DNA from 3 places in the Massilia sp. SYSU DXS3249 genome. Region 2 is predicted to be linked to each of the others. Evidence: predicted binding sites of a transcription regulator. Region 2 holds the regulator's gene; each other region holds the start of a gene.
What was found. Region 2 encodes FNR, which switches genes on or off when oxygen is low (the NO sensors DNR and NnrR bind a similar motif). Its sites were predicted from a motif close to TTGATNNNNATCAA; they were not measured.

Region 1 (4,207 bases), on a different contig from region 2:
AGCGCGACGGCGACCGTCTGCCATCGGCGCTGCAGGAGCTGCTGGCGGTCGCGCTGCTTGCCAGCCGGCCACAGTCGCCGGACCCGATCGACCAGGCCCTGCACTTGGCCGCCGCACGCTGCGGCGTCGACACCTCGCTGGCGGTCCGCTCCCCGCACCTCGAGCGCGAATACGGCCTGAGCGCCGGGCGCCCTGCCCTGATCAGGATCTGGAGCGACGCCGGTGCAACCCGGGCGGCGGCGAAGGGGGCGCCGGAGACGGTCGCCGCATTCTGCCCGCCGGCCAGGCGCGACGAAGCGCTGCAGGCGGCCTCGGCATTCGCGCGCGAGGGCCTGCGGGTGCTCGCGGTGGCCCAGGCGCGCAACGTGGCGCCGCCATGGCCGGACAATCCGGCGACACTGCCCTACGAACTCCTTGGCCTGGTCGCGCTCGCCGATCCCTTGCGCGCCGATATCCCGGACGCGGTGGCCGAGTGCCGGACCGCGGGCATACGCGTGGTGATGCTCACCGGCGACCATCCCGGCACCGCGCGCGCCATCGCACGCCAGGCCGGGCTTGCCGATGGCAGCGTAGTGACCGGGCCCGAGCTGGCGCAGCTCGATGCACAGGCGCTCGGTGCCAGGCTGGATGGGGTGAACGTGTGCGCCCGGATCGTGCCTGGCCAGAAGCTGGACATCGTGCGCGCACTGCAGGCGCGTGGTGCGGTGGTGGCGATGACCGGCGACGGCGTCAACGACGCGCCGGCCCTGCGCGCCGCGGACGTCGGCGTGGCGATGGGAAAACGCGGCGCCGACGTCGCCCGCGAGGCGGCCGAGCTTACCTTGCTGGACGACCGCTTCGCATCCCTGGTGCAAGCCTTGCGCGCCGGCCGGCGCATCTTCGCGAACATGCGCAAGTCGATGCGCTACGTGGCCGCGGTCCACGTACCGATCGCCGTCATGGCCCTTCTTCCCCCGGTTCTCGGCTGGCCGATCCTGCTCTACCCGCTGCACATCGTGTTTCTCGAAATGGTGATCGACCCGGCCAGCTCGCTGGCGTTCGAGAGCGAGCCCGACGAACCGGACCTGATGCGCCGCCCCCCACGTCCGCATGGCGAAGCGCCGCTGCCGGTGCGCGAGCTGTTGACCTCCCTGCTGGGCGGCCTGTGGGCGGCGGCATTGACCGCCGCCCTGTACTCCCTTGCCGTGAACCGGATCCCGGAACCGGAAGCGCGCGCCACGGCGTTCAGCGCACTCATCCTGTGCAACCTGGCCCTGCTGCTGGTGCACCGCCAGGCCGGCGGCGCGGCCCGCGCCCTGCGCGTGTTCAATCCCCTGTTCCTGGCCATCTGCGCCGGCAGCATCGGCATGCTCGCCGCCGCGCTTTACGTGCCGCTACTGGCCGGCCTGTTCCGCTTCGCGCCGCCGCAGCCCATCTGGCTCGCCGGAGCCGCGCTGCTTGCGCTCGGCATGATGCTCGGCCTGCACATCGCGGCGCGCCGGTGACCCGGCGGACGTGGAGATGCCGGCCCGCCCAACGGCGCCGGCGCACCTCAGCGGTACACCAGCACCGGTATCGCGCTGTGGACGAGAACCTTCTGGGTCTGGCTCCCCAACAGGAGGCCGCGGATACCCTTGCGGCCATGCGAAGCCATCAGGATCAGGTCGCAGCCGTCCCGGCGCGCGGTCTCGATGATCGACTCCCAGGTGCTGCTTCCGCTGGCCTGCTCCAGCCTGCACGGCACCCCCGCGTCCTGGGCGGCCTGCTCGACGTCGGACAGGATCATCCGGGCACGCTCCCCCGCCGCGCGCTCGTATTGCTCGGGCGTCGTCTCGAGCATGTCGGCAGCAATCATGACGGGATCGTATGGCGGAATGACCGTCAGCCCCACGACCTCGGCCCCGTTTTGGCTGGCAAAGCCCACCCCTGCCAGGATGGCCCGCTGCGACGCGGGCGAACCGTCGGTGGGAATCAGGATGCGTTTGAACATGGCAGCTCCTTCGGAAACAGGCGTACGTCGCCCCATTGAAGCGCCGGGCGCCAGCTCCGGCCAGGACAGGGCGCTGGATCAGGATGAAGGCCACGTTCCGCAGAACTTTGATCCATATCAAACCTAACGGGACCGCCGAATAGACTGCCAGGGACCTGCCCGATCCCCGCGCCGCAGCCCGCTTGCGTTCGCACAGTGGCCGCCCTGGCCAACTCCCTAAGCTTGGGAGTGGCGTGTCCTGCCTGGCACGGCTTTCCTTGTCGCATGTTGACGTAGCGCACGAACTGAACAGGAGGAACAAATGCACACCAGAACCGCACCCGCCCCGGGACCGACGGCATTGCTGCAGCGATGGCTGCTGTATCCGCTGATCGCCCTGGCGACCGTCAGCGGCGCCGCCCTCGCCGATCCCAGCCGCCACAAGCCGCCGCGGGCGGCCACCTACCGGGTGATCCAGCTCAGCGCCGATCCCATCATCACCTTCGTCGACATCAACGCCCGGGGCCAGGTGGCATTCACCGAATATAACGAAGGCGTCAAAAGGGCCAGGTTCTACGATGGCACCAGCGTGCGCGACCTCGGCACGCTCGGCGGACCGTCCGCCACGGCGGTCGCCGTGAACGACCTCGGCCAGGTTACGGGCAGCGCGACCCTGGACGCCGCCGGCACCGTCTCCCACGCCTACCGGTGGAGCCGGGCCACGGGCATGGTCGACCTGTTCAGGGGCAGCCCGCGCAACTCGGCCGGCGCCGACATCAACAACCGGGGCGCGGTCGCCGGCATCTTCCGCGGCGGGCCTCTCAGCAACGAGACGCCGTTCGCATTCTTCTGGAGCCCGCGCACCAGCGCCATCAACATCGGCACGCTCCCGCTCGACGTCTTCTCGTTCGCAACCGCCATCAACGATGCCGGAACCGTCGTCGGCTACTCCGGAGGCGACGGCCCCTTCGATTTGCGCGGTTTCCGCTGGACGCGGCAGGAAGGCATCCGCGACATCGGCACCCAGCCCAGCGAATTCACCCTGGCAAGCGACGTCAACGAAGCCGGGCATATCGTCGGCGCCACGCTCTTCGCGCCGAACCAGCAGGTCCACGCCTTCCTGTGGACGCCCCGAACAGGCCCGATCGACCTCGGCACCGGCACCGGCAACCGCTCGACCGCCGTCAAGGTGAACGACAAGGGCATGGTCATCGGCAACGTGCTGGACTTTCCCGTCCTTTTCCATGGCTTCGTGTGGACCCGCGAGACCGGCCTCATCGAGATCGGCGCGGACTTGCCGCTGGTCCAGACTTCCGCGGACGACGTGAACAACCGGGGCCAGGTCGTCGGCAGCTTCGGCGGGCGCGCCTATGTGTGGACGCGCGCGCAGGGCGTCGTCGACCTCAACACCCGCATCGTCGGGGCGCCGGAAGGCCTGGTGCTGCAGGGCGCGCGCGCGATCTCCGAGAATGGCGCGATCGTCGCCAGCGCCAACACCGGGCTGGTCCTGCTGGTGCCGGATGGGGGCGCCGCGCAGGCGCCCGCAGGGGCCCCGGTAGTCGCACCGATCGCGCTGACCGGCACCGCGCGCGTGAATGCGGCGCTCACGTTCTCCGCCGCCTTCACGGACGTCGACCTGCGCGAGACCCACACCGCCACCTGGACATGGGGCGACGGCAGCACGATCCGCGGGACGGTCAGCCAGGGCAAGGGCTGCGGCAACGTGAGCGCCCAGCACGTCTATCGCAAGCCCGGCACCTACACGGTCAGCCTGACGGTCACCGACAGCGCCGGCACGAGCACGACCGTACGGCGCAAGCTGGCGGTCTGCGGCGCGGGCGCCTGCGCGGCGGGCGCAGGCGGGCTTTAGCAGGTTCGTGCCGCCGGCCAGCGCACCGGCAGGCGCGGCGCCTGGCCGCAGGTCACCACCGCGCCTTTGATCTGCATCAAAGACCGACGGCCGCGGCCCGCCCATTCTGGCAGCGCGGCCGCGGCGCGTTCGATCACGGCCGCTCATGGCCTCAGGGAGCGCAACATGTATCGACGCATCGTGGTGGCAAGCGGCGGCTCCGGGCTCGCATCCCGGGCCGCGGCGGCAAGGGTGCAGGCGTGATGGACACCTGCCTGCCCGGGCTCGACACGAAGCTCGCATTCCTGCGCCTGCCCGGCAGCTTCCCCGAAGCCACGTCCCGGGTCGAGGCAAGGGAAACCCACATGTCATGGGTGTTCGTGCTCGACACCCATGTCTACAAACTCAAA
Region 2 (4,207 bases):
GCATCGAGGCGCGCATGAAGGCGCTCGACGCCACCTTCCAGCCGAAGGTGAAGGATGGAGAGGACCCGCGCCCGGCCATCCTGGCCAAGTACGTCGAGATGGTGAAGGACGCCGAGCGGCGCAGCGCCAGCCTGTTCAACCTGAAGCCGCGAGCCCCGGTCGTCGTGCTGCGCGAGCCGCCGCTGACCGAGGCCTCGGCCGCCGCCCACTACTCGCTGCCGGCGCCGGACGGCAGCCGCCCGGGCGTGTTCTGGGTGCCGATGCGCGGTCCGACCTTCGACATGATCCGCATGCGCAGCCTGTCCTACCACGAGGCGGTACCCGGCCACCACTTCCAGCTGGCGATCCAGCAGGAATTGACCGGCATCCCGAAATACCGCAGCCAGCGCATCTTCAGCGGCGGCAGCGCGCACAGCGAAGGCTGGGCGCTGTACACCGAACGCCTGGCGGTGGAGCAGGGCTGGTACGGGGACGAAAAGACCGGCGACGTGCCGGGCCTCCTGGGCGCGCTCGGGTCGGAACTGTTCCGCGCACGCCGCCTGGTGGTCGACACCGGCCTGCACATGAAGGGCTGGACGCGCCAGCAGGCGGTCGACTACGGCATCAACGTGCAGGAAGTGGACCGCTACGTCGCCTGGCCGGGCCAGGCCACGGCCTACATGATCGGCATGCTGCGCATCCTGGAGCTGCGCGAGAAGGCCAAGGCCGAACTCGGCCCGAAATTCTCGCTGCCGGCCTTCCACGACATGGTCCTCGGCGCCGGTTCCGTGCCGCTCGACGTGCTGGGCCAGCTGGTCGACGGCTGGATCGCGAAGGAGAAGGCGAAGGCCTGAACCGACCGGTAGGGTGGGCACTTGTGCCCACGCGGTACGTACTCTGCGTCCAGGCGACCATGCCGCGGACGCGCAGGCAGCGCGTCCATGCACGTGATGAAACCGCGTGGGCTCGAGAGCCCACCCTACGTCCGCCGCACGATAGAATGGATTCCCGACCACCTCTTTCCGAAGGAGTGCGCTATGGAAACCCAGGAACTCTACCGCGGCCGCCTGATCGACCACATCCAGCTCGTGGTGCGCAACCTCCCTGCGTCGCGCAGGTTTTATACGGCAGTATTCGAAGCGCTGGGCGTGCCGCTGGCGGCTAGCGGCGAGGATTATTTCTGGGCCGACGAACTGTTCGTCTCGACCGCCGACAGCGAGGCCGCGCAGGGCATGCTGACCGGGCGCCACCACCTGGCCTTCCAGGCGGGCAGCCGCGAGATGGTCGATGCTTTCCACAAGGCAGCACTGGCCGCGGGCGGCAAGGACAACGGCGGCCCCGGGGAACGCGCCTACCACCCCGGCTATTACGCTGCCTTCGCGCTCGATCCGGACGGCAACAACATCGAAGCCGTTTACCACGGCGAGGCGCAGCGCAGCGCCCCGGCGGTGCGGGTTACTTTTTAATCCGGAGGGGAGCGCCTAAGAAAACCTCCAGGGCAAGGCGCATCGTCGAAGACAGTACCAGGGTACGGCGAGACGATGCAACGCAGCCATGGAGGTTTTATTAGGCACTCAGCTCATCGGGCTGCACTGGTCGGTGCCGGCCGCAATCGCCTTCAGCTTGGCCGGCTCGAGCAGGCGCACCTCGCGCTTGTCGACTTCGATCCAGCCCTGTTTCTTGAAGCGCGACAGGAGCCGGCTCACGCTCTCGATCGTCAGGCCCAGGTAGTTGCCGATGTCCTCGCGCGACATGCGCAGCCCGAAGCTGGTCGAGGAGTAGCCGCGCGCCGCATAACGTGCGGACAGGTTCACCAGGAACACTGCAAAGCGCTGCTCGGCGCGCATATTGCCCAACAGAAGCATCACGTTCTGCTCGCGCGTGATCTCCTGGCTCATGATCCGGTGAAAATGGCGGAGCAGGGCGGGCACCTGGCCGAACAGGTCTTCCAGGCGTGCGAACGGAATTTCGCAGACTTCGCTGTCTTCCAGCGCCACCGCGTCGCAGTGGTGGCGGTCGCCGCTGATCGCGTCCATGCCGAGCAGCTCGCCGGCCATCTGAAAGCCGGTGATCTGCTGCTCGCCGGCGGCATTGACCTGGTAGGTCTTGAAATGGCCGTAGCGGATCGCGTACAGGCTGCGGAAGGGCTCGCCCATGGCGTACAGGCGCTCGTCGCGCGCGAGGCGGCGGCGGCGGCCGATGATCTGGTCGAGCCGGTTGATGTCGGCGTCGTCGAGCCCCATCGGCAGGCAGAGCTGGTGCATGCTGCAGGCGCTGCAGCTGGCCTTGATCGCGCCGAGACTGATCGGCGCCGTCGCGGGAAGTGGGATGCCTTGGGTCATGTTAGGACGAAGAAACGAGGTAAAAACGTGGCCGGTCCATTATAGACCGCTGAGCCGTCCCCATTCCCGGTTTTTCCGGACAAGGCCGTCCACATGCGCGCTTGCGATGTAAGTACGCAACGGCTCCCTACGCTTCGCACCGCCTTTCGCGAGCATGGACAGCTTGCCAACTGTGCGCACCTTTACCCATGCTAGATTCTCGACAGTTCATCCTCGGGAGTGCTCATGTTCGGCTTATCGGCGTTGGACCTGGCCCGCATCCAGTTCGCGTTCACGATGTCCTTCCACATCCTGTTCCCGGCGGTCACCATCGGCCTGGCAAGCTACCTCGCCGTCCTCGAATTGTCCTGGCTGCGCACCAAGCGCGCGGTGTATGTCGACCTCTACCATTTCTGGCTGAAGATCTTCGCCGTCATGTTCGGCATGGGCGTGGTGTCGGGCATCGTGATGGCCTACCAGATCGGCACCAACTGGGGCGCCATGTCCGAGTTCGCCGGTTCGATCATGGGCCCGGTGCTGGCCTACGAAGTGCTGACCGCCTTCTTCCTGGAGGCGGGCTTCCTCGGCGTAATGCTGTTCGGCTGGACCCGGGTCGGCCCGCACCTGCATTTCGTCGCCACCTGCATGGTCGCGGTCGGCACCCTGATTTCCGCCACCTGGATCCTGGCCGCCAACAGCTGGATGCAGACCCCACAGGGCTATGCCATCGAGGGCGGGCGCATGGTGCCGGCCGACTGGCTGGCGATCGTCTTCAATCCCTCGTTTCCCTACCGCCTGCTGCACATGGTGGCGGCGGCCTACCTCACCACGGCGCTGATCGTCGGCGCGGTCGGGGCCTGGCAACTGCTCAAGGGCAGGGACAACCCGGCGGTGCGCAAGATGCTGTCGATGGCGATGTGGATGATCCTGCTCGCGGCGCCCGTCCAGGCGGTCATCGGCGACTTCCACGGCCTCAACACGCTCGAGCACCAGCCCGCCAAGCTGGCGGCGATGGAAGGACACTGGCAGAACGAGCCCGGCGAGGCGGTGCCGCTGCTGCTGTTCGGGATTCCCGACATGGAGGCCGAGCAGACGCGCTACGCGGTCGGCATCCCGCACCTGGGCAGCCTGATCCTGACCCATACCTGGTCCGGGCAGATTGCCGGCCTGAAGGAATTCGCCCCCGCCGACCGGCCGAACTCCCTGATCGTGTTCTGGAGCTTCCGCCTGATGGTCGGACTGGGCCTGCTGATGATCGCCCTCGGCGCCTGGAGCCTGCTGCTCAGGCGGCGCGGGCGGATCTTCACCAGCCGCGCTTTCCTGCGCGGTGCCTTGTGGATGGGGCCGGCCGGGCTGGTGGCCATCCTCGCCGGCTGGGTCACCACCGAAGTGGGGCGCCAGCCCTGGGTCGTGTACGGCGTGCTGAGGACGGCGGACGCCGTCTCGCCGCACGGCGCCGGGACGCTCGCGCTCACGCTGGCCCTGTTCGTGGTCGCCTACCTCTTCGTGTTCGGCGCCGGCACCGCCTACGTGCTGCGCATGATGCGCAAGGGCCCCCAGGCCTTCGAGCTGCACCGGGCGACCGAGGGCGGGCCGGGCGAAGGCCGCACGCCGATGCGCCCGATGTCGGCCGCCGACGTCGGCAACGACGACGACGCGGTGGAGGATCATCCCGGCGGCGGCGGTCACCACTCCAGGGGAAGCTGAGCCATGGGCATCGACACCTCGGTCATCTGGGCCGTCATCATCTACTTCGCCGTCTTCATGTACGTGCTGCTCGACGGCTTCGACCTCGGCATCGGCATGCTGTTCCCCTTCGCCCGGGACAAGCGCGACCGCGACACCATGATGAATACCGTGGCCCCGGTCTGGGACGGCAACGAAACCTGGCTGGTGCTGGGCGGGGA
Region 3 (4,207 bases), on a different contig from region 2:
GCTGCTGCTCCTGCCGCTGCGCCTGCTCGGCATCGGCGTCGACGCCGTCTTCGCGCTGCTGCGCGCGGTCCTGATGCTGCCGGCGCGGGTGCTCGGCCATAATCCGTCGCGCTGAGCAGCGCCTGCCGGGGACGCGGCCGACCCGGCAGAGTGTGGGGCAATTAACAGACGCGCCGCCCGCGATCGCCTACTGTGGAGCCGTCCGCTTTCATCCGAAAGCGAGCTTTCACGTAAGGAAACGATTATGCGCCTGGACATTTACCGCAGAGCCGAAAGCGACGGCAAGTTCTCCTACTTGGCCGTTCCGGAAACCCGCAACATCCCTGAGGAAGCCACCAATACCGATTGGGAAGTGGAGGCCCGCGCCTTCGAGATCGACGACAACGCCGATCAGCTGCCCGACTACGAGATCGACAACCTGAGCGGACAGCTTGCCGAAAAAGGCTATGCAATGACGGCGCTGCACTGAATGGTGGCGCTGCGCGCCGAGGCCGTTTGACGCGCAAACGCTGCTGTGCTGACAATCTGTATGGTTTTCGCCGGGCCCCGATGGGCGCCTGGCGAATCTGCTATTCTTTTCCCCCCGATCCGGTAGGCTGATCCCCCATCAGCTTGGAGGGAAAGATGAAGTGGGCAGTGGTGGGCTTTTACCTTGTCTCGGTTCTCCACATACACCTGCGCGGAAAGGTGCGCCTGCCGCTGCGCCGGCAAGTGTTCGACCACTCGTCGTTCATGGCGCCGATCAATTTCTTCATGCACTTGTTCTCGCGGGTGCCGAGTACTCCCTACATTCCCCTGCGCGAGTTCGCCGACCTGGCCCCGCTCGAGGCCAACTGGCAGCTGATCCGTGCCGAGGCGCTGGACATGATTGCCCTGAAGAAGGTCAAGGCAGCCGAGCGCAACGACGACGCCGGCTTCAATTCCTTCTTCAAGACCGGCTGGAAGCGCTTCTACCTGAAGTGGTACGACGCCAGCCACCCCTCGGCGCAGCGCCTGTGCCCGCAAACCTTCGCGCTGCTGCAGGCGATTCCATCGGTCAAGGCCGCGATGTTCGCCGAACTGCCGCCCGGCGCCAAACTGAACCCGCACCGCGACCCCTTCGCCGGCTCGATGCGCTACCACCTGGGCCTGGCCACGCCCAACGACGACCGCTGCTTCATCGAGGTCGATGGCGAGCGTTACAGCTGGCGCGACGGGCAGGGCGTCCTGTTCGACGAAACCTATATCCACTGGGCGGAAAACGGCAGCGAAAGCGACCGCATCATCCTGTTCTGCGACGTCGAGCGCCCGATGCGCTACCGCTGGATGCAGGCCATCAACCGCTGGCTCGGCCGCACCATGATGACGGCCGCCAGCTCTCCCAACGAAACGGGCGACCAGACCGGCTTCGTCAGCAAGGCCTTCCGCATCTCGCACACGATGGGCCAGTACCGGCGCCGCTACAAGGCCTGGAACCTCCGGGCCTACCAGCTCACCAAGCTGGCCCTGGTCGCTGCGCTGGTCGCGTTCATCGTCTGGCTCTGAGCCGGCAAGGACGAACCAAGCTCAGCGGTAGACCAGCACCGGAATCGCGCTGTGCACCAGCACTTTCTGCGTCTCGCTGCCCAGCAGGACGCCGCTGATGCCGCGCCGGCCGTGGGAGGCCATGACGATCAGGTCGCAGCCGTGCTGGCGCGCCGCATGCAGGATGGCCTCGTAGGGCTGGTCGGAGCGCACCAGTACCGTATTGCACGGCACACCCGCTTCCCGCGCGGCATTGGCGATGGCCGCCAGCCGCCCGTTCGCGCGGGCTTCGCTGGCGGCGAGGTACTCGTCCTCGGTGCTCTCGAGCATGTCGGCATCGACGGTCACGGTGTGGAAGTCGGGCACGGCCGTCATGCCGACGACCTGGGCGCCGATCTCCTTCGCGAAGCCGACGCCGGCCAGCGCGGCGCGCGCGGACAGTTCGGACCCGTCGGTGGGCAATAGAATCTGTTTGAACATGGTGGCTCCTCCTCGCCCGGCGCGCGACCCTGCGCCCGCATGGTCATTCACGTGCGGTCGGTATCAGTCTGCGGAACGGGAATGTCCGGATATTGATCCGCATCAAACGTACGGGCTAGCTTTCCCGCCGCTAAGCGGTCAAAACCGGCAGGCCCGGTCGATCGCCCTGCTGCTTGCGCCAGGCCGGGCGGGAGCCGCCGCACATGATTCGCTTGCTTCGGTGACGGCTCCCAGTGCCGGCGCGCAAACCGGCACTGGCAGGGTTGCCCGGAAAGGAAAAACCAGTCCCAGCGAGGACGGCGTCACCGGCTACATCCGCACCGCCTGGTCATGGCGTGCAGATGACCGAGACCGCGGCGTCGGCCGACAACGGCCGGGCGCACAGGTAGCCCTGGTAGGCGTCGCAGCCGTGCTCGAACAGAAAGTCGCGCTGGGCGACCGTTTCGACACCTTCGGCCAGTACGCGCAGGCCGAGGCTGCGCCCCAGCCCGATGATGGTGCGGGCGATCACCGCGTCGCTCTGATTGGTCAGGATATCGAGCACGAATGAGCGGTCGATCTTGAGCATATCGAGCGGCAGCTGCTTGAGGTAGGCGAGCGAGGAATAGCCGGTGCCGAAGTCGTCCAGCGCGAAGCTCACGCCGTGCAGCTTGAGTACATTCATCTTGGCGACCGTGTCGTCGACGTTCTCCAGCAGCGAGGTCTCGGTCAGTTCGAGCTTGAGCAGGCGCGCATCGATCCCGGGCACTGCCACCGCCGCCAGCACCTGCGCAACGAAGTGCGGATGGTGGAATTGGCGCGCGCTGACATTGACCGCGACCTCGATGTGCGCAGTCGCCGGGCTGGCCGCCCAGGCCAGCAGCTGGTCGCAGGCCTTCTTCAGCACCCACTGTCCGAGCGCCAGCACCAGCCCGGTTTCCTCGGCGAGGGGGATGAACTCGACCGGCGAGACCATGCCGCGCGTCGGATGGCGCCAGCGCACCAGCGCTTCCACGCCGGTGACCTGACCGTGGCGGTCGATCTGCGGCTGGTAGTGCAGCTCGAACTCGTGGTCGCACTCGCGCAAGGCCTGGCGCAGGTCGTTCTCGAGCGCCATGCGCGCAGACAGCACGGCCTGCATGTCCGGGTTGAACAAGCGAACCGTGTTGCGCCCGGCCCCCTTGGCCTCGTACATGGCCATGTCCGCGCGCTTGAGCAACTCGCCCATGTCCTCCCCGGCGTCGCCGAACAGCACTATGCCGATGCTCGCCGTACCGTGGTGGCAATATTGGTCGATCTTGTAGGCCTGGCGCAGCGTCAGCAGCATGCGCTCGGCGACCGCGCGGGCATGGGAGCTTGCCTCTTCCATGTCTGCGCTCATGCCCTCGAGCAGGACCACGTACTCGTCGCCGCCGAAGCGCGCAACGGTGTCATGGTGGCTGAGGCAACCGGTCAGGCGCTGCGCCACCTGCTTGAGCAACTGATCACCCAGTGCATGTCCAAGGGTGTCGTTGAGGGACTTGAAGTTGTCCAGGTCAATGAAAAACAGCGCGTTGGTACGGCGCTGCCGGGCGCAGTTGTCCAACGCCCGCTGTAGCCGGTCCATCAGCAGCTGACGGTTCGGCAGCTGGGTCAGCACGTCGTAATAGGCCAGGTATTCGATCCGGCGTTCGGCCTGGCGGCGCTCGGTCAGGTCCACCATGGCCCCGATCATGCGCGTGGCGCGCCCGGCGCCATCCCGGATGATGTAGCCGCGGTCGAGCACGAGGGCGATCGAGCCATCCTTGCGCAGGAAGCGGTACTCGTCCATCCACTGCGTCTCGCCGCCCTCGAGGGCGGACCTGATGCGGCCGACGACCCGTTCCCGCTCGTCCCGGTGGATGTGCTCCGACCATGCGCGGATAGGCCCGGAAAAATCGGTTGTCGTGTAGCCGAACACCGATTCGATGCTGTCGCTGGCCCACAAGGTGTCGTCTTCCAGGTTCCAGTCCCACACCACGTCCGTGGTGGCGCGGGCGATGGTGCGGAAGCGTTCTTCGCTGATGCGCAGCGACTCCTCGGTCTTGCGCGCCTCGGTGACGTCGCGGAAGTAGACGGTCAGGCCCTCGCCGGAAGGATAAGCGCGCACCTCGGACAGCGCCTGGTAGGGCGCGTAGTATTCCTCGAACACGACGGTGCGGTTTTCGCGCACCGCACGGTGGAACTCGCAATAGCCGATCTGGCCCTTGAGCGCGGCGAATTCGTC

Region 1: the regulator FNR is predicted to act here: its motif matches at 2,077-2,090, upstream of ACWCIA_RS02125 (universal stress protein).
Region 3: the regulator FNR is predicted to act here: its motif matches at 2,076-2,089, upstream of ACWCIA_RS20300 (universal stress protein).

The regions. Positions count from the first base shown of each region.
Region 1 is NZ_JBSIPX010000001.1:483,073-487,279, reverse strand. Features, by position in the region: gene ACWCIA_RS02130 (cation-translocating P-type ATPase) at 1-1,484, shown strand, start outside; gene ACWCIA_RS02125 (universal stress protein) at 1,532-1,969, opposite strand; gene ACWCIA_RS02120 (PKD domain-containing protein) at 2,271-3,818, shown strand; gene ACWCIA_RS02115 (hypothetical protein) at 3,815-3,955, opposite strand; gene ACWCIA_RS02110 (hypothetical protein) at 4,061-4,207, shown strand, end outside.
Region 2 is NZ_JBSIPX010000004.1:17,711-21,917, forward strand. Features, by position in the region: gene ACWCIA_RS06260 (DUF885 domain-containing protein) at 1-833, shown strand, start outside; gene ACWCIA_RS06265 (VOC family protein) at 1,017-1,445, shown strand; gene fnr (fumarate/nitrate reduction transcriptional regulator Fnr) at 1,554-2,321, opposite strand; gene ACWCIA_RS06275 (cytochrome ubiquinol oxidase subunit I) at 2,547-4,007, shown strand; gene cydB (cytochrome d ubiquinol oxidase subunit II) at 4,011-4,207, shown strand, end outside.
Region 3 is NZ_JBSIPX010000022.1:1,461-5,667, forward strand. Features, by position in the region: gene ACWCIA_RS20285 (hypothetical protein) at 1-115, shown strand, start outside; gene ACWCIA_RS20290 (DUF6139 family protein) at 245-469, shown strand; gene lpxO (lipid A hydroxylase LpxO) at 625-1,524, shown strand; gene ACWCIA_RS20300 (universal stress protein) at 1,546-1,983, opposite strand; gene ACWCIA_RS20305 (EAL domain-containing protein) at 2,312-4,207, opposite strand, start outside.